2 regions of the Peribacillus sp. TH16 genome follow, and region 1 is predicted to be linked to the other one. Evidence: a T-box and tRNA genes for the amino acid it is inferred to sense, from the RefSeq annotation. Region 1 holds a T-box; the other holds one or more tRNA genes.
The links. A T-box is a leader RNA that pairs with one kind of tRNA and senses whether it is charged. The one in region 1 lies ahead of leuS (leucine--tRNA ligase), so its partner is inferred to be a tRNA-Leu.
Positions count from the first base shown of each region.

Region 2: it has a tRNA-Leu gene. The T-box ahead of leuS (leucine--tRNA ligase) is inferred to sense a tRNA for this amino acid. The anticodon was not compared.

Region 1 is NZ_JAEKEM010000009.1:2,196,974-2,208,638, forward strand. It holds gene JFV29_RS24565 (spore coat protein) at 1-362, shown strand, start outside; gene JFV29_RS24570 (hypothetical protein) at 567-1,142, shown strand; gene JFV29_RS24575 (hypothetical protein) at 1,367-2,368, opposite strand; gene JFV29_RS24580 (hypothetical protein) at 2,477-2,923, opposite strand; partial or broken gene JFV29_RS31810 (hypothetical protein) at 3,293-3,480, shown strand; gene JFV29_RS24585 (Ig-like domain-containing protein) at 3,591-6,764, opposite strand; gene leuS (leucine--tRNA ligase) at 7,135-9,549, opposite strand; T-box leader at 9,604-9,833, opposite strand; gene JFV29_RS24595 (DUF2524 family protein) at 9,992-10,255, opposite strand; gene JFV29_RS24600 (SMI1/KNR4 family protein) at 10,354-10,905, opposite strand; gene JFV29_RS24605 (TIGR01212 family radical SAM protein) at 11,025-11,665, shown strand, end outside.
Region 2 is NZ_JAEKEM010000009.1:2,985,460-2,997,124, reverse strand. It holds rRNA gene JFV29_RS28540 (23S ribosomal RNA) at 1-1,145, opposite strand, end outside; rRNA gene JFV29_RS28535 (16S ribosomal RNA) at 1,321-2,871, opposite strand; tRNA gene JFV29_RS28530 (tRNA-Ala) at 3,033-3,108, opposite strand; tRNA gene JFV29_RS28525 (tRNA-Pro) at 3,118-3,194, opposite strand; tRNA gene JFV29_RS28520 (tRNA-Arg) at 3,203-3,279, opposite strand; tRNA gene JFV29_RS28515 (tRNA-Leu) at 3,289-3,377, opposite strand; tRNA gene JFV29_RS28510 (tRNA-Gly) at 3,390-3,464, opposite strand; tRNA gene JFV29_RS28505 (tRNA-Leu) at 3,470-3,551, opposite strand; tRNA gene JFV29_RS28500 (tRNA-Lys) at 3,561-3,636, opposite strand; tRNA gene JFV29_RS28495 (tRNA-Thr) at 3,679-3,754, opposite strand; tRNA gene JFV29_RS28490 (tRNA-Val) at 3,766-3,841, opposite strand; rRNA gene rrf (5S ribosomal RNA) at 3,852-3,967, opposite strand; rRNA gene JFV29_RS28480 (23S ribosomal RNA) at 4,029-6,960, opposite strand; rRNA gene JFV29_RS28475 (16S ribosomal RNA) at 7,136-8,688, opposite strand; gene lysS (lysine--tRNA ligase) at 9,113-10,606, opposite strand; gene dusB (tRNA dihydrouridine synthase DusB) at 10,801-11,665, opposite strand, start outside.

The DNA.
Region 1 (11,665 bases):
AGCAAATGATTGATACACTAACTCAAAATATTATGGATTTGCTAAAATTTTATCCGTTGGCACCTAAAACAGAGAGGGATGATGAGGAGGAAGAACAAAGAGACAATATAGCAGCCACGGCTGCCGGAGATTTGCTAGGCTTGGCCAAATCATCTATCAACAATTATGCTACTGCCCTAACTGAAACGGCCACTCCTTCCCTTCGAAAAGTATTTAAAAAGCATTTAAATGGAGCTATTGATAACCATGCCAAAATTTTCAACTATCTATACGAAAGAAACCTATATCCTGCTTATGACTTTAATCAACTGCTTCAAAATGACGTGAATGTAGCTAATAAGGCTCTTTCCCAACAATTCTAAACACAAAAAAGGTAAGTGCACCGAATGGGTGTCCGCTTGCCTTTTTCTCACTTTCCGTTAAATTGCTGGGTCCAGTAGTTTCAATAGCAAACTATGGGACAGATTCGCTTCATTAATATGTTATAATATTAAATAATTGTTTATTATTGGATTACGAATTAAATTTTGGGGGAGAAAATAATAAAAAAAGTATTTCTATCAATCATGATATCCCTGCTCTCATTTTCTTTAGTTGCCTGTAAGAATGCTGAACCGAAATCTGAGACTTCTCTTTCTGTTTCTAAGTTGACTGAAAGAGAAAAGTCCATCCTTACGAATACAAGTGAACACTCCTTTCTTATCGATTTTGATGTTGATGATACATATAAGAAGATGTCCGTTTGGGTCGAAAAATATGAAGCTGGCAAACTTGTTGAAGATGAAATGGGCCTCATGACAACTGGGATTAAAGATAATGGTACGATCATCTTTACAACATCTAAAACGCCCGAAAAACAAAATCTATCGATGTTTAATATCAGTATTCAAAGTGATGATGGTGTGTCTACAGCTACTTATTTAGAAAAGATTGAAGAGAAAGATTCCATCGTAACCGGCAGTATTGAAACGATAAATATGCTGAAAACAAACAAGCTCGTATTAGCGAGTATTTGCTATTCAAGCGGACATGAAGGCATGCATTCTCTTTCTACGGATTTTTATAATGATATGGATAGTCACATAAACGAATTAAAAGATTACGATGTTGTCTATCTTCTGAGAAGTGAATTTACTAAATAAGCTTTTTAGATCTGAATCTAGGGGTATCTAAGATGTTCATTAGCCATGTTCTTTCATTCGTTCTCCCCTAAAGGTTAGGTTATTAACTTTAAGGGTTTTCGTATAGGTTATTTCTATTTCTATTGATTAAATTTACTTCTACCATACAGTTCGAGATTCTATCCTCCCTTATACAGAAAAAAAGACAGCATCCTCGGCTGTCTTTTTTTAATATCTAATAATTGTTATTCTTCAACTTCTATCGTAAATCTATAGGCAGTTTCAGCCATGAAAAAATTATTTTCATTTTTATTCTTAGTTGGGTCAGGTATTATAAAACTTGTAAATTCATATAGTCCTGGTTTATTTGGTGCTATGATGTGAAACGTTCCATATCCTAGTTTTGTTGGTTCATTTTTTAATAACAAATATGTTTTTTCATCCATATTAATTTGATTCCAGTCTAACATCGATAAAATCAAATAGTCTTCTACGTCTTGATATCCTCCTGCTCTATATGCAAGTTTTACTTTTTCCCCTTTTTTAACTTTCAATGAATATGGAGGAAACATCGCCTGATTATCACTTTTAAAATCATTATTTATCATTATTCCTTGAAATTGCACATCCATAATTTTCATTGGATTAGAAGGTTTTTGAATTAATGAAATTTTCCCTTCACCTTCATTGAGAACAAGCTCGTAATCTATTGTTACTCCAAATGTATTGGTCATAGCTTTTATAGTTTTAGCATTTTTTTCAGGAGAAGCATACACTCCTACTGTGATTTTATGTGATTTATTATCCTTTTTTATATCTTTTGTAAGATTCAAGGGGATATTAATGGATTTTAAACTTTCTAGTTGAAATGTATATGACGGATTGTACTCTTCTTCATCTCCAGCTTTAAACTTAATTTCCTCATAATCATAAAATACTTTTAAGATATATTGTCCAGTATTCCCTCTGTTATTGAATTCTATCTCCAATTTATCTTGTGGTGTTTCCATTGAAATTTGACCGTTGAGTTGGCTATCTTCTTCACTATTGGATTTTTTTAATTGTAATCCATAGCCCGCACCAAGTTCTATATCTTCCTTCGATAAATTGGATATTTCGTTGTCATTTTTTATAGATTTAGTAGCCAAATCTTTCTTGTCTTCTTTCAAGAATATAAAAATGATTGCTATTATAGCTAACAATAAAAGAGTGAATGCCACTATACTTTTATTATGTTTCTTAAACATGGCATTGTTCCTCCTATTAAAATATCGATTTTAATTTATAAAAAGTGCAGGGTCATTTGACTCTGCACTTTTTATCCAAAAATCAGTGTAGAATAATTGCTAAGTATTTTAGAATTTTATATTTGTAGTTCTAACCTGCCATGCCGATGTCTTAGTCTTCTTGATTTGATGACTGCCATGGAATTGTGCTTTTTCTGTTGACGCAACAAGTTTCGATGTACTTACTTTACTTGTATTACTTTGTTGTGCCCATCCAGTTGTAGAAGTGCTAGTTCCATTATTGTTAACGTCTACTTTAGCTCTAAGAGATGAAGCGGTGCCACTCTTTGCTGAAGTAGAAGCTACAGCACGGGGTTTTAGACCAATTGGGTTTGAACCTGAAAGTTTAGCATTTCCTACTGATGCACTTATTTCACCAGATGCTGAGTAAGTTGAGGATTCATCTAATATACTAATATTAGCCCCTTCTATTTCAGCCTCCGCTGCGCTGGCATTGATGCCAGATACTGATGTTAAGGTTAAACCTACTACTAATGTTGCTAATACTTTTTTCATTACGATACCTAATTTTCCATATTTTTATTACACTTCCATAATAATACATAAAATTCATTATCACAAAACAAATGTAATATTTTATAACATTTAATAAAAATATGTCATAATATAGACATAAAATAATAAATTTACGAAAATATTGTAATCTTATCAGATTTTGTGTAGCTGTGTCTTTTTAATGAAATGCACCCAAAATAAATGGGGTTAGCAATATATGGTACGGGCGAAGTAAGTTTGAGTGCGATCAAGGCAGAAAAATAACAGGATGTAAAATTCGTCAAGCACTGCGGGCACTAAATCCGCTTGGCCAATTAGCAATTGTAGGTGGTACGCCTGAGATGAATATTAATGTCCATGTAGAATTATCAATTGTTTATTCCTGAATTAGTTGAGTACTACAAGTACGGATTGTTCCCGTTTGATAAATTTGTTAAACCCTATGACTTCGATAAAATAAATGAGGCATTTGAAGATTCAAAAAAGGGGTAGCTATCAAGCCAATTGTTAAAATTAGCTTATATAAACGAAGGAATTTAGCCTGTTATCTTTTATAACGCTTAATAAGGGCTTACTCAAATAAACAGTAACGCCGCCTAAACAAAAAACAGCCGTTTAACATAAATGTTAAACGGCTATACTTTTTATTTTTTATGCTTCTTAACCGTTACTTTTTCTTCTTAACCGTTACTTTTGCTGCTTTACTTGTATTGCCAGCTTTATCTTTTGCTGAGACATATAATACAGAACCTGCTTTTTTCTTGCTGATTTTAACAGAGAATTTCCCATTTTTATCAGCTTTAGCTGTGCCGATATTTTTATCTTGGTACTTCACCGTAACAGTTGAACCGATTTCCGCTTTACCAGTTACGGTGGTGGATTTATCGTTTACTTCATTCACTTTAGGTGCACTTGGAGCTGTTTTATCTTTAACCGTTACTTTTGCTGCTTTCCCTGTATTGCCAGCTTTATCTTTTGCTGAGACGTATAATACAGAACTTGCTTTTTTCTTGCTAATTTTAATAGAGAATTTTCCATTTTTATCAGCTTTAGCTGTGCCGATATTTTTATTTTGGTACTTCACCGTAACAGTCGAACCGATTTCCGCTTTACCAGTTACGTTGGTGGATTTGTCGTTTACTTCGTTCACTTTCGGTGCACTTGGAGCTGTTTTATCAATTACAGTCACGGTTGCTGCTTTACTTTCACGCTTTGCCAAGTCTGTAGCTGTGATTGAAAGCTTAGTCCCCGCTATTTGTTTGCTGATTTTTACTTTAAAATTCCCCTTGCTATCCGTGTTTCCTGAACCAATTACTTTTTTTGCATTATTTTTGATCGTGATTTTCATGTCGGCTTGCGATTGACCAGTTACATACGTATCTTTGTCACTGACAGCCTTAACAGTTGGCTTATTAGGTGTTTCACCCTTCTTCACAAACACTTTGATTGAAGAGACTGCTAGTTTGGAAGAATCAGATATATTCACAGTAAGAAGTTGACTTGCTTTTTGGACTGGAATCTTAATACTGAACGTTCCATTGGCTGCAGTTGTCGTTTTACCAAGCGTTTGCTTTCCATTTTTCACTTCGATTGTCGAACCTTTTTTTGCTGATCCTGCAATTTTTGTTTGCGTATCAATTAATGGATTAACTTTAGCTTGTAAATCCACTGTACTAAGTGCACTATAAGCATTCAGTCTTCCAAATCCCGATACGATATCTTTTCCAATAGGTAATTCTTCTACTGGATATTGGATTTCACCTTCCTCAGGTTGGTAGTCCTCATACGGATCTACATTATCTTCTTCTTCAAAAGCAACATATTCGGATGTCTCGTGAAGAATTTCTCTTACATCATTTAATTTCAAACCAGGATTCCCGGATAATAACAAGGCAGTAGTTGCAGCAACATGAGGAGCTGCCATTGATGTACCATCCATGTAGGTAACATTCCCATTCGGTACAAGGCTTGGAATGCCTGTCCCTGGAGCAACCATGTCTAATTTCGCGCCATAATTAGAATAATCCGATACTAAATCAAGGGCATTGGTTGCACCGACGGAAATGACATATTTAGAAGATGCAGGGTAAGAAAGACCTTCCATCCCATCATTACCGCTTGCTACGACAACCATTACATTTTTGGCAGCAGCATCTTTCAAAGCATGTTCAATTGTTCTGCTGTATTCTCCACCTAAGCTAAGATTTATCACCTTGGCGCCATGGTCCACAGCATATTTAATGCCTAATGCAATTTTCTCCATGTCTCCATATCCTGAAGAATCGAGAACCTTCACAGGCATGATTTTAGCTACTGGATTAATTCCTTGCATGGAATACCCATTATCAGCTTTGGCAGCGATAATCCCAGAAACATGGGTACCGTGACCATTGTCATCAACGGCATTTCCTTTTTTATCAATGAAGTTCTTTCCTAAATCCATGCGAACTGTATCTTTCAAATCCGCCAGGGAATCATCAACACCTGTGTCAACAACTGCTACTAATGTATCCTTTAAATTACGTTTCTTAATAAGGTTTTGCAGTTTTTCGTTATCGATGTCTGCTCCCTTATAGCCCTCTTCTCCACCGGGGTTATTTAAAGACCATTGATACGGTGACTGAATATCGGCTGAAAGTGCTTTGTACGTTTTAACCGCTTCGATATATTCCACTTCTGGAAGTTTCTCAATATTCGATAGAGCTGCTGTGCTCATTTTAGCTTGATTCTTTAACTCAACAACGTACATATCATCATACAGAACCTCTTGTTTCTTAGGTGTCGATAATGTTGCATATCCTTTTCCTTGTACCTTGGATTGGACTGAACTTAAAGACTTCCCAGGTTTAAGTTTGACAATATATTTGTTCTTTGTATTCTTCGAAGTTGGAAGTTCAATTCCTACTTTGCTTGCGATATCGACGATTCTCTCACCTGCAAGCTTATCAAGGTTGATTTTCTTTGCAATGCTGTTCATTTCTTTTTTCAATCCAGCTGGAGCGACGTCTGCTGTCTTATTAAATAATGCTTTAATCGCTTCTTGCTGTTTGTTGCTAATGACTGCCGTACTGCTTACTCCATTTTCATTAAGATCCTCAATTAGAGGCTTAAGGACGACTAAATGATTATAGACAGCTTCTCTAGATGTTTTATTACTAGCCAAATGAAGAGCTAGGAATGGAGAGGCTTTATAGTATAAAGATGAAAGGCTACGTCCCTCAGATGACTTCGTGAGAACTTCGTCTCTAAACACGCGAAGTGTTTTCAACATAGATTCTCCCGTTTTCTTATCGGTTACGCTTACTTCAACTGGGCATGATTCGAGATCCATCTCTTCGTCCCCAGCGGATGGCGGTAGCGTTACAGAATGAGCATTGATAGAGTACTCAGCTTCATTTTTAGCTTCTGGTATAGGATTTCCCTCTTCATCCGTTTCACCAAAATATTCAACTTTAACATAATACGTGCCTTCCCAAGCATATGGGAAATCTACAACAGCCTTTTCATCAGGATAAGCAGAGGCCATGTAATTACTCTCATCTTGTTCTGCTTTTTCTTTATCTTGATAAACGGAAATATTCAAGATTTGCTCCGAATTGACTTCGAACTCAATATGGGAGAATTTTTGTATTTCTTCTGCTGTCGGTTTAATTTGGTACCATTGAACATCCGGTTTTTCAAACTTCCCGACTAAAGTATCTCCATTTTTAATCGGTTTTACGTTCTCAATGGGTGATACAGGATTTGGTGCAGCTTGAGATTGTTGTGGAACCATCAAGCTGAAAATCAGTGCAAAAATAAGTACAAACGCTGTAAATCGACTTACACTCTTAAATTTCACAGTTTCGCCTCCAATAAATAGTAAAAAATTACATCACTATACCAAACTATCATACTGTAAAATTTTATCAACCAATTTTTTCCCTTTTTCATAAAAAATGCTTGATATTACTGAACATTTTGCTGAAAAATGGTTCACATGTACCAATTAAGCAATCTCTAAATGTCCAAAAACAGTATTTTCCTCAAAAATATTAAATGAAATTCACTTAGGCTTCCAATAACTAGTTGATGATTTCAAAATCTGATATTTAATACCGGAAATCGACTTTTATCATAGAAATCACAAAATATGTCGAATTTCAGTTTTATTTCTGCTCATGAAAAAAAAGCTGACCCTGCACAAGACATGCGGGCCAGCTCTCAACTATTTAGTTTGCGACAATGTTGACTAGTTTTCCTGGTACAGCAATGACTTTACGGATGGTTTTGCCATCAATTTGTTCTTTGATGGAGTCATCGCCCATCGCAATTTCTTCTAGTTTTTCTTTCGTTGTGTCAGTTGGAACCATTAATTTGGCTTTGACTTTTCCGTTGATTTGGATGACGATTTCAACTTCGTTGTCGACTAGCTTAGCTTCGTCAAACGCTGGCCATGTTCCGTATGTGATGCTTTCAGAATGGCCAAGTTTAGACCAAAGTTCTTCGGCGATATGCGGTGCAACTGGCGCAAGCAATTTCACGAAGCCTTCGATATATTCTTTAGGAAGCGCATCTGCTTTGTAGGCATCATTGATAAATACCATCAGCTGTGAAATCGCCGTATTGAATTTCAATTCTTCATAGTTCTCGGTCACTTTTTTTACCGTTTGATGATACACTTTTTCAAGCTTTCCGCTGTCATCAGTATCAGCCATTTTATCTGTAATCGTGCCGTCTTCGCTAATTAGTAAACGCCAGATACGATCAAGGAATCGGCGCGAACCGTCCAATCCGTTTGTCGACCAAGCAATGGAAGCGTCCAATGGTCCCATGAACATTTCGTACATACGAAGTGTATCGGCACCATGGCTTTCAACGATGTCATCTGGGTTTACGACATTGCCCTTTGATTTACTCATTTTTTCATTATTCTCTCCAAGGATCATTCCTTGGTTGAATAGGTTTTGGAAAGGTTCACTCGTTGGTACGATACCGATATCGTACAAGAATTTATGCCAGAAGCGAGCGTACAATAAGTGAAGAACTGCATGCTCAGCACCGCCAATATAAATGTCGACTGGCATCCATTCTTTTAATTTTTCCGGATCTGCAAGTGCTTCAGTGTTGTCCGGATCAATATAACGAAGGAAGTACCAGCTGCTACCTGCCCATTGTGGCATTGTATTCGTCTCACGGCGGCCTTTACGTCCGTTTTCATCCGTTACATTCACCCATTCTGCAATGTTCGCAAGCGGTGATTCACCAGTGCCTGAAGGCTTGATGTCTGTTGCTTTCGGTAAAATCAATGGTAGTTCTTCTTCTTTCACCGCGGACATCGTGCCATCTTCCCAATGGATGATTGGAATCGGTTCACCCCAGTAACGTTGGCGGCTGAATAACCAGTCGCGAAGACGGTACGTGATTTTTTTCGTGCCGATTTCTTTTTCTTCCAGCCATTTGATCATGGTTGAAATGCCTTCTTCTTTATTCAATCCATCTAGGAATTCAGAATTCACATGAAGACCGTCGCCTGTGTATGCTTCTTTTGTCACATCTCCACCAGCTACAACTTCTTTAATTGGCAATTCGAATTTAACAGCAAATTCATAATCACGTTCATCATGCGCAGGAACGGCCATGATAGCACCCGTTCCGTAGCTGATTAACACGTAATCAGCAATCCAGATCGGCATTTTCTCGCCATTGACTGGATTTATTGCATAAGCCCCTGTGAACACGCCTGATTTATCTTTTGCCAAGTCTGTTCTTTCCAAGTCGCTTTTATGTTTCACTTCATCTAAATATGCGTCAACTGCAGATCTTTGTTCCGTAGTCGTAATTTTATCAACAAATGAATGCTCTGGAGCCAATACAGCATACGTTGCACCGAATAAAGTATCCGGACGAGTCGTAAACACCGTGAATGTTTCATCGTGGCCATCGATATTGAACGTCACTTCCGCTCCCTCAGAACGGCCAATCCAGTTACGTTGCATATCCTTAATGTTCTCCGGCCAATCCACATCATTCAAATCGTCGATCAAACGGTCTGCATAAGCTGTGATTCGAAGCATCCACTGCTTCATCGGACGGCGCTCAACCGGATGGCCTCCACGCTCACTTTTTCCATCGATGACTTCTTCGTTAGCCAAAACCGTGCCAAGTGCCGGACACCAGTTCACAGCTACTTCATCAATATAAGCAAGACCCTTTTCATATAATTTCAAGAAGATCCATTGCGTCCATTTATAATATTCAGGGTCGGTCGTGTTGATTTCGCGGTCCCAGTCATAAGAGAAACCAAGCGCCTTGATTTGACGGCGGAATGTGTTGATGTTGTGTTCCGTAAATTCCGCTGGGTCATTCCCCGTATCAATCGCATACTGCTCTGCCGGAAGTCCAAAAGCATCCCAGCCGATTGGATGTAACACATTATACCCCTGCGCCCGTTTCATTCTTGCTAAAATATCACTTGCCGTATAACCTTCAGGATGCCCAACATGAAGACCCGCTCCTGATGGGTATGGGAACATATCAAGCGCGTAGAATTTACGTTTTCCGCTCTCTTCCCCCGTTTTAAATGTCTTATTGCCCTCCCAATACTGTTGCCATTTTGTTTCTATACTTCTATGGTCAAAACTCATTTGATTTCCTCCTAATTTCCGTATAAAAAAACAATAAAAAAACCCCTCATCCCAAATAGGGACGAGAGGATTATGTATATCTTCCCGCGGTACCACCCACATTGGCGATACTTAAAAAACCGCCCAGCTCAAACATCCGTAACATGGATTAAACGCCAGGCATTACTATTACCTTCACACCTGTAACTCCAAGGCGAGTTCACAATCATTCCAGGTTGACTTGCACCATCCGTCAACTCTCTATACTGGTTCTAATCGCTACTGCTCCTCATCATAGTCTTTATGAGAATATTTGATTATATTACATTCTAGTCAATTTTACCGATAATTGCAATAGCCGTTCACCAACATTATCAACAGGTTTCTCATTATATATGCATATTTGAGAAAAATCGTTCGAAAATAAATAGGAGGCTATGCATCCATAGCCCCCATTCTTACTTTAATGACGCAGTAAAATCATCTCATTTTTCAGTTCATTCAACTGCTGTTGCATCCGAGCAAGCATATCTCGTTGTTGGGCATTCGAACTGGCATACAATCGTTCCATATCCGTCAAAGCCTCTTCGATATATCTTTGCGAATTTTGAAATTGTTCATCATCATAATGCTCCTGCCGTGAGGCCTCGTTAAATTCAAACTCTGCAAAATGGAGAGCCCCTTCACATTGCTCTAAAAAATGATCGATGGATTGTCTGGTGGCCATTTCAAACCCTCTCCTTCGCGTCTCATTTGGATGATTCGGAATCATCTCGATTAGTTTGAGCAAATAACGAGTGGATTATCAGTTTTTTTGAGGAATCATTATTTATCCCAAAATTTCTCTCCTTGATGGGAAATAAACTGATCAATCCATTCGGCAAAGCCCATATGAAGTTTCTCGCCTTCTTCAAAATCGTCTATATGTCCTTTTACCATTAAATAATTCTTATCGCCTTTCGCAACGGCTTCCCCATCAATCACGATATTATCTTGATAGATGCAGGCAATCTTATAACATCCTTCGTAGGAGTCTTCATATGTGTAATTAATAATATCATCCAGGCTGTATAAATCATTTTCTCCCCCGGATTCGAGGTTATCGAACAGACGGCATCCATTCGTTATTTTCAAAAATTCTTTATAATCATCGGGCAGCAGCAATCCAGTTTTCTGTTCAAAGGAATGAATTTGTTCGTCCGAGGCAGGTGAATTGAAGGTACAAGTGGCTTTATATATAAACCCATCTTCATTTACTTCGATCACCTGATTATTTTCGGCTAATTTCTTTTTCATTTGATTAATTGCTTCTTCAACTTGACCAGTCATGTCCATCAGCTCCCGATTGGATTTATCATTCACTAGATATACTGGCATTAGTAGCCAATGTTTAACCTTCAAGTATACATTATACGCTTATTTTTAGAAAAAAGACCTAGCTGCCAGAATGTTGTATAATATATGTTGCGCTTTATTATTCTTAGGAGGTTGCTGACTTGAATCAAGCAAACCCGTTTATATATGCATCGGATAACAAACGATATCATACTTGGAATTATCACTTACGCAATCACTTTGGACATAAAGTTTTTAAGGTTGCTCTAGACGGCGGTTTTGACTGTCCGAACCGTGATGGCACCGTCGCACATGGAGGCTGTAGCTTCTGCAGTGTCTCTGGATCGGGAGACTTTGCAGGTAACCGCGTTGAGCCGCTCGACGTCCAGTTTAAGAAAGTCAGTGAACGAATGCATCATAAATGGAAAGACGGAAAGTATATGGCCTATTTCCAAGCGTTCACGAATACGCATGCACCCGTGGCAGAGCTTCGTGAAAAATACGAAAGCGTACTGACTCAAGAGGGTGTCGTCGGCCTCTCCATTGCAACACGGCCGGACTGTCTGCCAGATGATGTAGTCGAATATTTAGCGGAACTGAACGAGCGCACTTACCTCTGGGTGGAGCTTGGCCTGCAGACCGTTCATGAAAAAACCGCCACGATGATCAACCGTGCTCATGATTTTGATTGCTACAAAGAAGGCGTTGATAAACTGCGCAAACATGGCATTCGAGTTTGCTCCCACATCATTAATGGCCTTCCTCAAGAAGACTACGAAATGATGATGGAAACAGCTCGTGA
Region 2 (11,665 bases), 790 kb from region 1:
GCTATTACGCACTCTTTAAATGATGGCTGCTTCTGAGCCAACATCCTGGTTGTCTAAGCAACTCCACATCCTTTTCCACTTAACGTATACTTTGGGACCTTAGCTGGTGGTCTGGGCTGTTTCCCTTTCGACTACGGATCTTATCACTCGCAGTCTGACTCCCAAGAATAAGTATTTGGCATTCGGAGTTTGACTGAATTCGGTAACCCGTTGGGGGCCCCTAGTCCAATCAGTGCTCTACCTCCAATACTCTCATCTTGAGGCTAGCCCTAAAGCTATTTCGGAGAGAACCAGCTATCTCCAGGTTCGATTGGAATTTCTCCGCTACCCACACCTCATCCCCGCACTTTTCAACGTGCGTGGGTTCGGGCCTCCATTCAGTGTTACCTGAACTTCACCCTGGACATGGGTAGATCACCTGGTTTCGGGTCTACGACCTCATACTCATTCGCCCTATTCAGACTCGCTTTCGCTGCGGCTCCGTCTTATCAACTTAACCTCGCATGAAATCGTAACTCGCCGGTTCATTCTACAAAAGGCACGCCATTACCCATTAACGGGCTTTGACTACTTGTAGGCACACGGTTTCAGGATCTATTTCACTCCCCTTCCGGGGTGCTTTTCACCTTTCCCTCACGGTACTGGTTCACTATCGGTCACTAGGTAGTATTTAGCCTTGGGAGATGGTCCTCCCTGCTTCCGACGGGATTTCTCGTGTCCCGCCGTACTCAGGATCCACTCAGGAGGGAACGAAGTTTCAACTACAGGGTTTTTACCTTCTTTGACGGACCTTTCCAGATCACTTCATTTACCCCGTTCCTTTGTAACTCCATGTTGAGTGTCCTACAACCCCAAGAGGCAAGCCTCTTGGTTTGGGCTAATTCCGTTTCGCTCGCCGCTACTCAGGAAATCGCATTTGCTTTCTCTTCCTCCGGGTACTTAGATGTTTCAGTTCCCCGGGTCTGCCTTCAGTACCCTATGTATTCAGGTAAAGATACTGTTCCATTACGAACAGTGGGTTTCCCCATTCGGAAATCTCCGGATCAAAGCTTACTTACAGCTCCCCGAAGCATATCGGTGTTAGTCCCGTCCTTCATCGGCTCCTAGTGCCAAGGCATCCACCGTGCGCCCTTTCTAACTTAACCGTTAAAAAAGATCTTACTGATGCTTTGAAAAAATTAATTGCCTTCTATCTATTATCTAGTTTTCAAGGAACAAAGAAGAAAGAATTCCATCACTACGTGATGAGATCTTTCGAATCTGAATGAATTACTCATTCAAAACTGAACAAAACAAAAGCGCTCTCGTATTTATCCTTAGAAAGGAGGTGATCCAGCCGCACCTTCCGATACGGCTACCTTGTTACGACTTCACCCCAATCATCTGTCCCACCTTAGGCGGCTGGCTCCATAAAGGTTACCTCACCGACTTCGGGTGTTACAAACTCTCGTGGTGTGACGGGCGGTGTGTACAAGGCCCGGGAACGTATTCACCGCGGCATGCTGATCCGCGATTACTAGCGATTCCGGCTTCATGTAGGCGAGTTGCAGCCTACAATCCGAACTGAGAATGGCTTTATGGGATTCGCTTACCTTCGCAGGTTTGCAGCCCTTTGTACCATCCATTGTAGCACGTGTGTAGCCCAGGTCATAAGGGGCATGATGATTTGACGTCATCCCCACCTTCCTCCGGTTTGTCACCGGCAGTCACCTTAGAGTGCCCAACTGAATGCTGGCAACTAAGATCAAGGGTTGCGCTCGTTGCGGGACTTAACCCAACATCTCACGACACGAGCTGACGACAACCATGCACCACCTGTCACTCTGTCCCCCGAAGGGGAACGCCCTATCTCTAGGGTTGTCAGAGGATGTCAAGACCTGGTAAGGTTCTTCGCGTTGCTTCGAATTAAACCACATGCTCCACCGCTTGTGCGGGCCCCCGTCAATTCCTTTGAGTTTCAGCCTTGCGGCCGTACTCCCCAGGCGGAGTGCTTAATGCGTTAGCTGCAGCACTAAAGGGCGGAAACCCTCTAACACTTAGCACTCATCGTTTACGGCGTGGACTACCAGGGTATCTAATCCTGTTTGCTCCCCACGCTTTCGCGCCTCAGTGTCAGTTACAGACCAGAAAGTCGCCTTCGCCACTGGTGTTCCTCCAAATCTCTACGCATTTCACCGCTACACTTGGAATTCCACTTTCCTCTTCTGCACTCAAGTTCCCCAGTTTCCAATGACCCTCCACGGTTGAGCCGTGGGCTTTCACATCAGACTTAAGGAACCACCATGCGCGCGCTTTACGCCCAATAATTCCGGACAACGCTTGCCACCTACGTATTACCGCGGCTGCTGGCACGTAGTTAGCCGTGGCTTTCTGGTTAGGTACCGTCAAGGTACCAGCAGTTACTCTGGTACTTGTTCTTCCCTAACAACAGAACTTTACGACCCGAAGGCCTTCTTCGTTCACGCGGCGTTGCTCCGTCAGACTTTCGTCCATTGCGGAAGATTCCCTACTGCTGCCTCCCGTAGGAGTCTGGGCCGTGTCTCAGTCCCAGTGTGGCCGATCACCCTCTCAGGTCGGCTACGCATCGTCGCCTTGGTGAGCCATTACCTCACCAACTAGCTAATGCGCCGCGGGCCCATCTATAAGTGACAGCAAAACCGTCTTTCCATCTTCTCTCATGCGAGAAAAGAACGTATCCGGTATTAGCTCCGGTTTCCCGAAGTTATCCCAGTCTTATAGGCAGGTTGCCCACGTGTTACTCACCCGTCCGCCGCTAATCTCAGGGAGCAAGCTCCCATCGATTCGCTCGACTTGCATGTATTAGGCACGCCGCCAGCGTTCGTCCTGAGCCAGGATCAAACTCTCCGAAGAAATGTTTGACTTGCTCATTTTGCTTTTTTGATAGTGTGTGCTCACTTAAAATTTAACGTTGGCGCTTTGTTTTGTTCAGTTTTCAAAGAGCAATATTTGATTCCTTTAAAGAATCAACTTTTACATCATATCAAAGCTTGTTTAGCTTGTCAAGTTTTTTTTGGTGGAGCCTAGCGGGATCGAACCGCTGACCTCCTGCGTGCAAGGCAGGCGCTCTCCCAGCTGAGCTAAGGCCCCAAAAATCAATGGTCGGGAAGACAGGATTCGAACCTGCGACCCCTTGGTCCCAAACCAAGTGCTCTACCAAGCTGAGCTACTTCCCGAAAAAACATGGTGCGCCCGGCGGGAGTCGAACCTACAACCTTCTGATTCGTAGTCAGATGCTCTATCCAATTGAGCTACGGGCGCATATTAAGATGGTGCCGAGGACCGGAATCGAACCGGTACGGTAGTCACCTACCGCAGGATTTTAAGTCCTGTGCGTCTGCCAGTTCCGCCACCCCGGCATAAATAAATAGTGGAGCGGAAGACGGGATTCGAACCCGCGACCCCAACCTTGGCAAGGTTGTATTCTACCACTGAACTACTTCCGCAAACATGCGGGTGAAGGGACTTGAACCCCCACGCCTTGCGGCGCCAGATCCTAAGTCTGGTGCGTCTGCCAATTCCGCCACACCCGCATAATAAAATGGTGAGCCATGAAGGATTCGAACCTTCGACCCTCTGATTAAAAGTCAGATGCTCTACCAACTGAGCTAATGGCTCATAGAAACTATTTATAAATGCTATATTAAGCTTGTATGAAAATGGTGCCGGCAAGAGGACTTGAACCCCCAACCTACTGATTACAAGTCAGTTGCTCTACCAGTTGAGCTACACCGGCAGGTGTAAAAATGGTGGAGGATGACGGGATCGAACCGCCGACCCTCTGCTTGTAAGGCAGATGCTCTCCCAGCTGAGCTAATCCTCCATATGAAACTGCTTGGCGGCGTCCTACTCTCACAGGGGGAAACCCCCAACTACCATCGGCGCTGAAGAGCTTAACTGCCGTGTTCGGAATGGGAACGGGTGTGACCTCTTCGCTATCGCCACCAAACAATAAAGGAACGTTGTTCCTTCAAAACTAGATAATAAGAAGGTATTTCATTTTTTAAAGCGTGGTTAAGTCCTCGATCTATTAGTATCAGTCAGCTCCACATGTCGCCACGCTTCCACCTCTGACCTATCAACCTGATCATCTTTCAGGGATCTTACTAGCTTGCGCTATGGGAAATCTCATCTCGAGGGGGGCTTCATGCTTAGATGCTTTCAGCACTTATCCCGTCCGCACGTAGCTACCCAGCTATGCCTTTGGCAAGACAACTGGTACACCAGCGGTGCGTCCATCCCGGTCCTCTCGTACTAAGGACAGCTCCTCTCAAATTTCCTGCGCCCGCGACGGATAGGGACCGAACTGTCTCACGACGTTCTGAACCCAGCTCGCGTACCGCTTTAATGGGCGAACAGCCCAACCCTTGGGACCGACTACAGCCCCAGGATGCGATGAGCCGACATCGAGGTGCCAAACCTCCCCGTCGATGTGGACTCTTGGGGGAGATAAGCCTGTTATCCCCGGGGTAGCTTTTATCCGTTGAGCGATGGCCCTTCCATGCGGAACCACCGGATCACTAAGCCCGACTTTCGTCCCTGCTCGACTTGTAGGTCTCGCAGTCAAGCTCCCTTGTGCCTTTACACTCTACGAATGATTTCCAACCATTCTGAGGGAACCTTTGGGCGCCTCCGTTACTCTTTAGGAGGCGACCGCCCCAGTCAAACTGCCCACCTGACACTGTCTCCCACCCCGATAAGGGGCGCGGGTTAGAATTTCAATACAGCCAGGGTAGTATCCCACCAACGCCTCCACCGAAGCTAGCGCTCCGGCTTCTCAGGCTCCTACCTATCCTGTACAAGCTGTACCAAAATTCAATATCAGGCTGCAGTAAAGCTCCACGGGGTCTTTCCGTCCTGTCGCGGGTAACCTGCATCTTCACAGGTACTATAATTTCACCGAGTCTCTCGTTGAGACAGTGCCCAGATCGTTACACCTTTCGTGCGGGTCGGAACTTACCCGACAAGGAATTTCGCTACCTTAGGACCGTTATAGTTACGGCCGCCGTTTACTGGGGCTTCGGTTCAAAGCTTCGCTTGCGCTAACCTCTCCCCTTAACCTTCCAGCACCGGGCGGTGTCAGCCCCTATACTTCGCCTTGCGGCTTCGCAGAGACCTGTGTTTTTGCTAAACAGTCGCCTGGGCCTATTCACTGCGGCTTTTCCGGGCTATTCACCCTAAAAAGCACCCCTTCTCCCGAAGTTACGGGGTCATTTTGCCGAGTTCCTTAACGAGAGTTCTCTCGCACACCTTAGGATTCTCTCCTCGCCTACCTGTGTCGGTTTGCGGTACGGGCACCTTACATCTCACTAGAGGCTTTTCTTGGCAGCGTGGAATCAGGAACTTCGGTACTATATTTCCCTCGCCATCACAGCTCCGCCTTAATGGAAACGGGATTTGCCTCGTTTCCGGCCTAACTGCTTGGACGCGCATATCCAACAGCGCGCTTACCCTATCCTTCTGCGTCCCCCCATCGTTCAAACGATGTATAGGTGGTACAGGAATATCAACCTGTTGTCCATCGCCTACGCCTTTCGGCCTCGGCTTAGGTCCCGACTAACCCTGAGCGGACGAGCCTTCCTCAGGAAACCTTAGGCATTCGGTGGAAGGGATTCTCACCCTTCTTTCGCTACTCATACCGGCATTCTCACTTCTAAGCGCTCCACCAGTCCTTCCGGTCTGACTTCAACGCCCTTAGAACGCTCTCCTACCATCGACACCATACGGTGTCAATCCACAGCTTCGGTGATACGTTTAGCCCCGGTACATTTTCGGCGCGGAGTCACTCGACCAGTGAGCTATTACGCACTCTTTAAATGATGGCTGCTTCTGAGCCAACATCCTGGTTGTCTAAGCAACTCCACATCCTTTTCCACTTAACGTATACTTTGGGACCTTAGCTGGTGGTCTGGGCTGTTTCCCTTTCGACTACGGATCTTATCACTCGCAGTCTGACTCCCAAGAATAAGTATTTGGCATTCGGAGTTTGACTGAATTCGGTAACCCGTTGGGGGCCCCTAGTCCAATCAGTGCTCTACCTCCAATACTCTCATCTTGAGGCTAGCCCTAAAGCTATTTCGGAGAGAACCAGCTATCTCCAGGTTCGATTGGAATTTCTCCGCTACCCACACCTCATCCCCGCACTTTTCAACGTGCGTGGGTTCGGGCCTCCATTCAGTGTTACCTGAACTTCACCCTGGACATGGGTAGATCACCTGGTTTCGGGTCTACGACCTCATACTCATTCGCCCTATTCAGACTCGCTTTCGCTGCGGCTCCGTCTTATCAACTTAACCTCGCATGAAATCGTAACTCGCCGGTTCATTCTACAAAAGGCACGCCATTACCCATTAACGGGCTTTGACTACTTGTAGGCACACGGTTTCAGGATCTATTTCACTCCCCTTCCGGGGTGCTTTTCACCTTTCCCTCACGGTACTGGTTCACTATCGGTCACTAGGTAGTATTTAGCCTTGGGAGATGGTCCTCCCTGCTTCCGACGGGATTTCTCGTGTCCCGCCGTACTCAGGATCCACTCAGGAGGGAACGAAGTTTCAACTACAGGGTTTTTACCTTCTTTGACGGACCTTTCCAGATCACTTCATTTACCCCGTTCCTTTGTAACTCCATGTTGAGTGTCCTACAACCCCAAGAGGCAAGCCTCTTGGTTTGGGCTAATTCCGTTTCGCTCGCCGCTACTCAGGAAATCGCATTTGCTTTCTCTTCCTCCGGGTACTTAGATGTTTCAGTTCCCCGGGTCTGCCTTCAGTACCCTATGTATTCAGGTAAAGATACTGTTCCATTACGAACAGTGGGTTTCCCCATTCGGAAATCTCCGGATCAAAGCTTACTTACAGCTCCCCGAAGCATATCGGTGTTAGTCCCGTCCTTCATCGGCTCCTAGTGCCAAGGCATCCACCGTGCGCCCTTTCTAACTTAACCGTTAAAAAAGATCTTACTGATGCTTTGAAAAAATTAATTGCCTTCTATCTATTATCTAGTTTTCAAGGAACAAAGAAGAAAGAATTCCATCACTACGTGATGAGATCTTTCGAATCTGAATGAATTACTCATTCAAAACTGAACAAAACAAAAGCGCTCTCGTATTTATCCTTAGAAAGGAGGTGATCCAGCCGCACCTTCCGATACGGCTACCTTGTTACGACTTCACCCCAATCATCTGTCCCACCTTAGGCGGCTGGCTCCATAAAGGTTACCTCACCGACTTCGGGTGTTACAAACTCTCGTGGTGTGACGGGCGGTGTGTACAAGGCCCGGGAACGTATTCACCGCGGCATGCTGATCCGCGATTACTAGCGATTCCGGCTTCATGTAGGCGAGTTGCAGCCTACAATCCGAACTGAGAATGGCTTTATGGGATTCGCTTACCTTCGCATAGGCTTGCAGCCCTTTGTACCATCCATTGTAGCACGTGTGTAGCCCAGGTCATAAGGGGCATGATGATTTGACGTCATCCCCACCTTCCTCCGGTTTGTCACCGGCAGTCACCTTAGAGTGCCCAACTGAATGCTGGCAACTAAGATCAAGGGTTGCGCTCGTTGCGGGACTTAACCCAACATCTCACGACACGAGCTGACGACAACCATGCACCACCTGTCACTCTGTCCCCCGAAGGGGAACGCCCTATCTCTAGGGTTGTCAGAGGATGTCAAGACCTGGTAAGGTTCTTCGCGTTGCTTCGAATTAAACCACATGCTCCACCGCTTGTGCGGGCCCCCGTCAATTCCTTTGAGTTTCAGCCTTGCGGCCGTACTCCCCAGGCGGAGTGCTTAATGCGTTAGCTGCAGCACTAAAGGGCGGAAACCCTCTAACACTTAGCACTCATCGTTTACGGCGTGGACTACCAGGGTATCTAATCCTGTTTGCTCCCCACGCTTTCGCGCCTCAGTGTCAGTTACAGACCAGAAAGTCGCCTTCGCCACTGGTGTTCCTCCAAATCTCTACGCATTTCACCGCTACACTTGGAATTCCACTTTCCTCTTCTGCACTCAAGTTCCCCAGTTTCCAATGACCCTCCACGGTTGAGCCGTGGGCTTTCACATCAGACTTAAAGAACCACCTGCGCGCGCTTTACGCCCAATAATTCCGGACAACGCTTGCCACCTACGTATTACCGCGGCTGCTGGCACGTAGTTAGCCGTGGCTTTCTGGTTAGGTACCGTCAAGGTACCAGCAGTTACTCTGGTACTTGTTCTTCCCTAACAACAGAACTTTACGACCCGAAGGCCTTCTTCGTTCACGCGGCGTTGCTCCGTCAGACTTTCGTCCATTGCGGAAGATTCCCTACTGCTGCCTCCCGTAGGAGTCTGGGCCGTGTCTCAGTCCCAGTGTGGCCGATCACCCTCTCAGGTCGGCTACGCATCGTCGCCTTGGTGAGCCATTACCTCACCAACTAGCTAATGCGCCGCGGGCCCATCTATAAGTGACAGCCGAAACCGTCTTTCCATCTTCTCTCATGCGAGAAAAGAATGTATCCGGTATTAGCTCCGGTTTCCCGAAGTTATCCCAGTCTTATAGGTAGGTTGCCCACGTGTTACTCACCCGTCCGCCGCTAATCTCAGGGAGCAAGCTCCCATTGATTCGCTCGACTTGCATGTATTAGGCACGCCGCCAGCGTTCGTCCTGAGCCAGGATCAAACTCTCCGAAGAAATGTTTGACTTGCTCATTTTGCTTTTTTGATAGTGTGTGCTCACTTAAAATTTAACGTTGGCGCTTTGTTTTGTTCAGTTTTCAAAGAGCAATGTCTTTCGGAACAGCTTATTTATAATAACACATTTCATTACTTGGAGTCAACAACTTTTTAAAACTTTTTTAAAAGTTTGTAATCCATTTGAAACTCGTTCGTAACAACAGATATAAATATAACATCATTAGGTTAACTGCGCAATACCTTTTATAAAGTTTTTTTGAGATAATATTGTTTTTCTTTCATGCCTTAGAATTCAATCAATAAATAGCCTGTTAAATTATTATTAAAAAACAAAAACCGAACTGGACTGCCCGAGGACCAAGAGCTATGCTCTATGGATCCTCAGGCCCAACTCGGTTTCCTTTTTTACTCTTCATATATTATTAGCGATGTCTCATTAACGGGAATAACAGGACATCACGGATTGAAGGTGAATTGGTTAATAGCATAACTAGTCGGTCAACACCAATTCCCAATCCACCAGTTGGTGGCATGCCGTATTCTAAGGCTTCCAAGAAATCCTCATCCATTTCATGAGCTTCATCATTACCTTGCTCACGCTCTTTTAATTGAGCTTCAAAGCGTTGACGTTGATCAATAGGATCATTAAGTTCCGTGAAAGCATTTGCATGCTCTCTACCCACAATGAATAGTTCAAAACGATCAGTAAAACGGGAATCTTCCGGATTTTTCTTAGCTAATGGAGAAATTTCTACCGGATGTCCATAAATGAACGTAGGTTGAATTAATTTGTCTTCTACCTTCTGTTCAAAGAATTCATTTACAATATGGCCAAACTCCATGGATTCCTTCACTTCAATGCCATTGTCTTTAGCAAGCTGCTGTGCCTCTTCCTTACTCATGTGAGTCCAGAAGTCTACACCTGTGTATTCTTTTACAGCGTCAACCATGTGAAGTCGTTTCCATTCTGGTTTTAATTCTATCTCATATTCTCCATATTGAATGGTTGTTGTACCCAGAACTTCTTGAGCAATATGAGCAACCAGGTTTTCTGTCAGACTCATAATATCCTTATAATCCGCATAGGCCTCATATAATTCAATTAGAGTGAATTCTGGATTATGTCTTGTAGATACACCTTCATTTCTGAATACACGGCCGATTTCATAAACTTTCTCTAACCCACCGACAATCAGGCGTTTTAGATGAAGTTCAATAGCAATCCTCAAGTTCAATGGCATATCAAGCGCATTATGATGAGTAAGGAAAGGGCGCGCAGCAGCTCCACCTGCAACAGAGTGTAATAGCGGCGTTTCCACTTCCAGATATCCATGATCGTCTAAATAACGTCTCATAGCCTGAACAATTCGACTGCGCATGATTAAGGTGTTTTTGCTTTCCTCATTTGTAATTAAATCCACATAACGTTTCCGATAACGTTCTTCGACATCCTTCAGACCATGAAACTTATCAGGTAGCGGGCGAAGCGCTTTGGCAAGGAACACAAAGTCATTAGCTTTAATAGAAAGTTCTCCAACTTTTGTTTTAAAGATAACACCAGTGATCCCTACGATATCGCCAAGATCCGTTTGGTTGAATAACTTGTATGAATCTTCACCAATTTTATCTAAACGAACGTAGATTTGGATTTGACCGCTGATATCCTGAATATGAGCAAATCCTGCTTTCCCTTTCCCACGTTTAGTCATTACACGACCTGCAATCGTAACCTCGATCTCTTTTTCCTCTAGTTCTTCTTTCTCTAATTCACCATATGTGCTTACAATCTCCTGGGCGTTATGGGTACGTTCGAATCTGCTCCCAAAAGGGTCTTGTCCATTATCAATCATGGCCTGCATTTTATCGCGTCTTACCTGCAGTTGGTCATTTAATTCTTCATGACTCACGAAAATCATCTCCATCTCTATTAATAAAAAACTTATATAATTATTGAGGATTTCTTTTGCATACGTATTTATTCTTACATAAAGTAAAGGAATTCAACAGCTTTTTATCTTAAAATCTTGTTTATGTACATATAAAAACTGCCAGGATTACTGGCAGTTTTAGATAAGCGTATTATAGGAAAACAGGAAGGTAATGTCAAACATCAGACCATTTGAATATTCTGTTGCTTCGCTTCAATATCATCAACAAGTCCATAAAGAAGGCTTACAACATCTTCTCTTGTCTCACAATCATTAATGCCTTTACGAGCATTAGCATTCCCTTTAACACCCTTTAGGTACCAAGAAGCATGCTTGCGCATTTCACGGACAGCAACATTTTCATTTTTCAATGCAATTAGTCGATCCATGTGAAGAACGCAAACATCCATTTTTTCACGAACTGTAGGCTCATCCATCAGTTGTCCTGTTTCTAAATATTTAACAGTACGGTAGATCATCCAAGGATTACCTAGAGCTGCACGGCCAATCATGACTCCATCGACACCAGTCTCTTTTAACATTCTCTCTGCTTCCTGAGGTGTTTCCACATCACCGTTCCCGATAAGGGGAATATTAATGGATTTTTTCACTTCACGAATGATATCCCAGTTAGCTTTTCCTTCATACATTTGAACTCGAGTTCTACCATGGAGAGAAACTGCTTTACCACCTGCACGTTCCACAGCTTGAGCATTTTGAATAGCAAAGATATGTTCCTCGTCCCAGCCCATACGCATTTTAACAGTAACTGGCTTTTCAACAGCATCAACAACCGCTGAAACCATCTCATAAATTTTATTCGGGTCTAGTAACCATTTTGCACCAGCATCACATTTGGTGATCTTCGGAACAGGGCAACCCATATTTATATCAATGATGTCGGCATTTGTATTTTTATCTACAAACTGTGCAGCTTCTACCAATGATTTCTTTTCACCACCAAAGATTTGCAAGCTTAGCGGCTTCTCTCTTTCATCTATATAAAGCATATTCATCGTTCTTGCATTTTGAAGAACGATTCCCTTA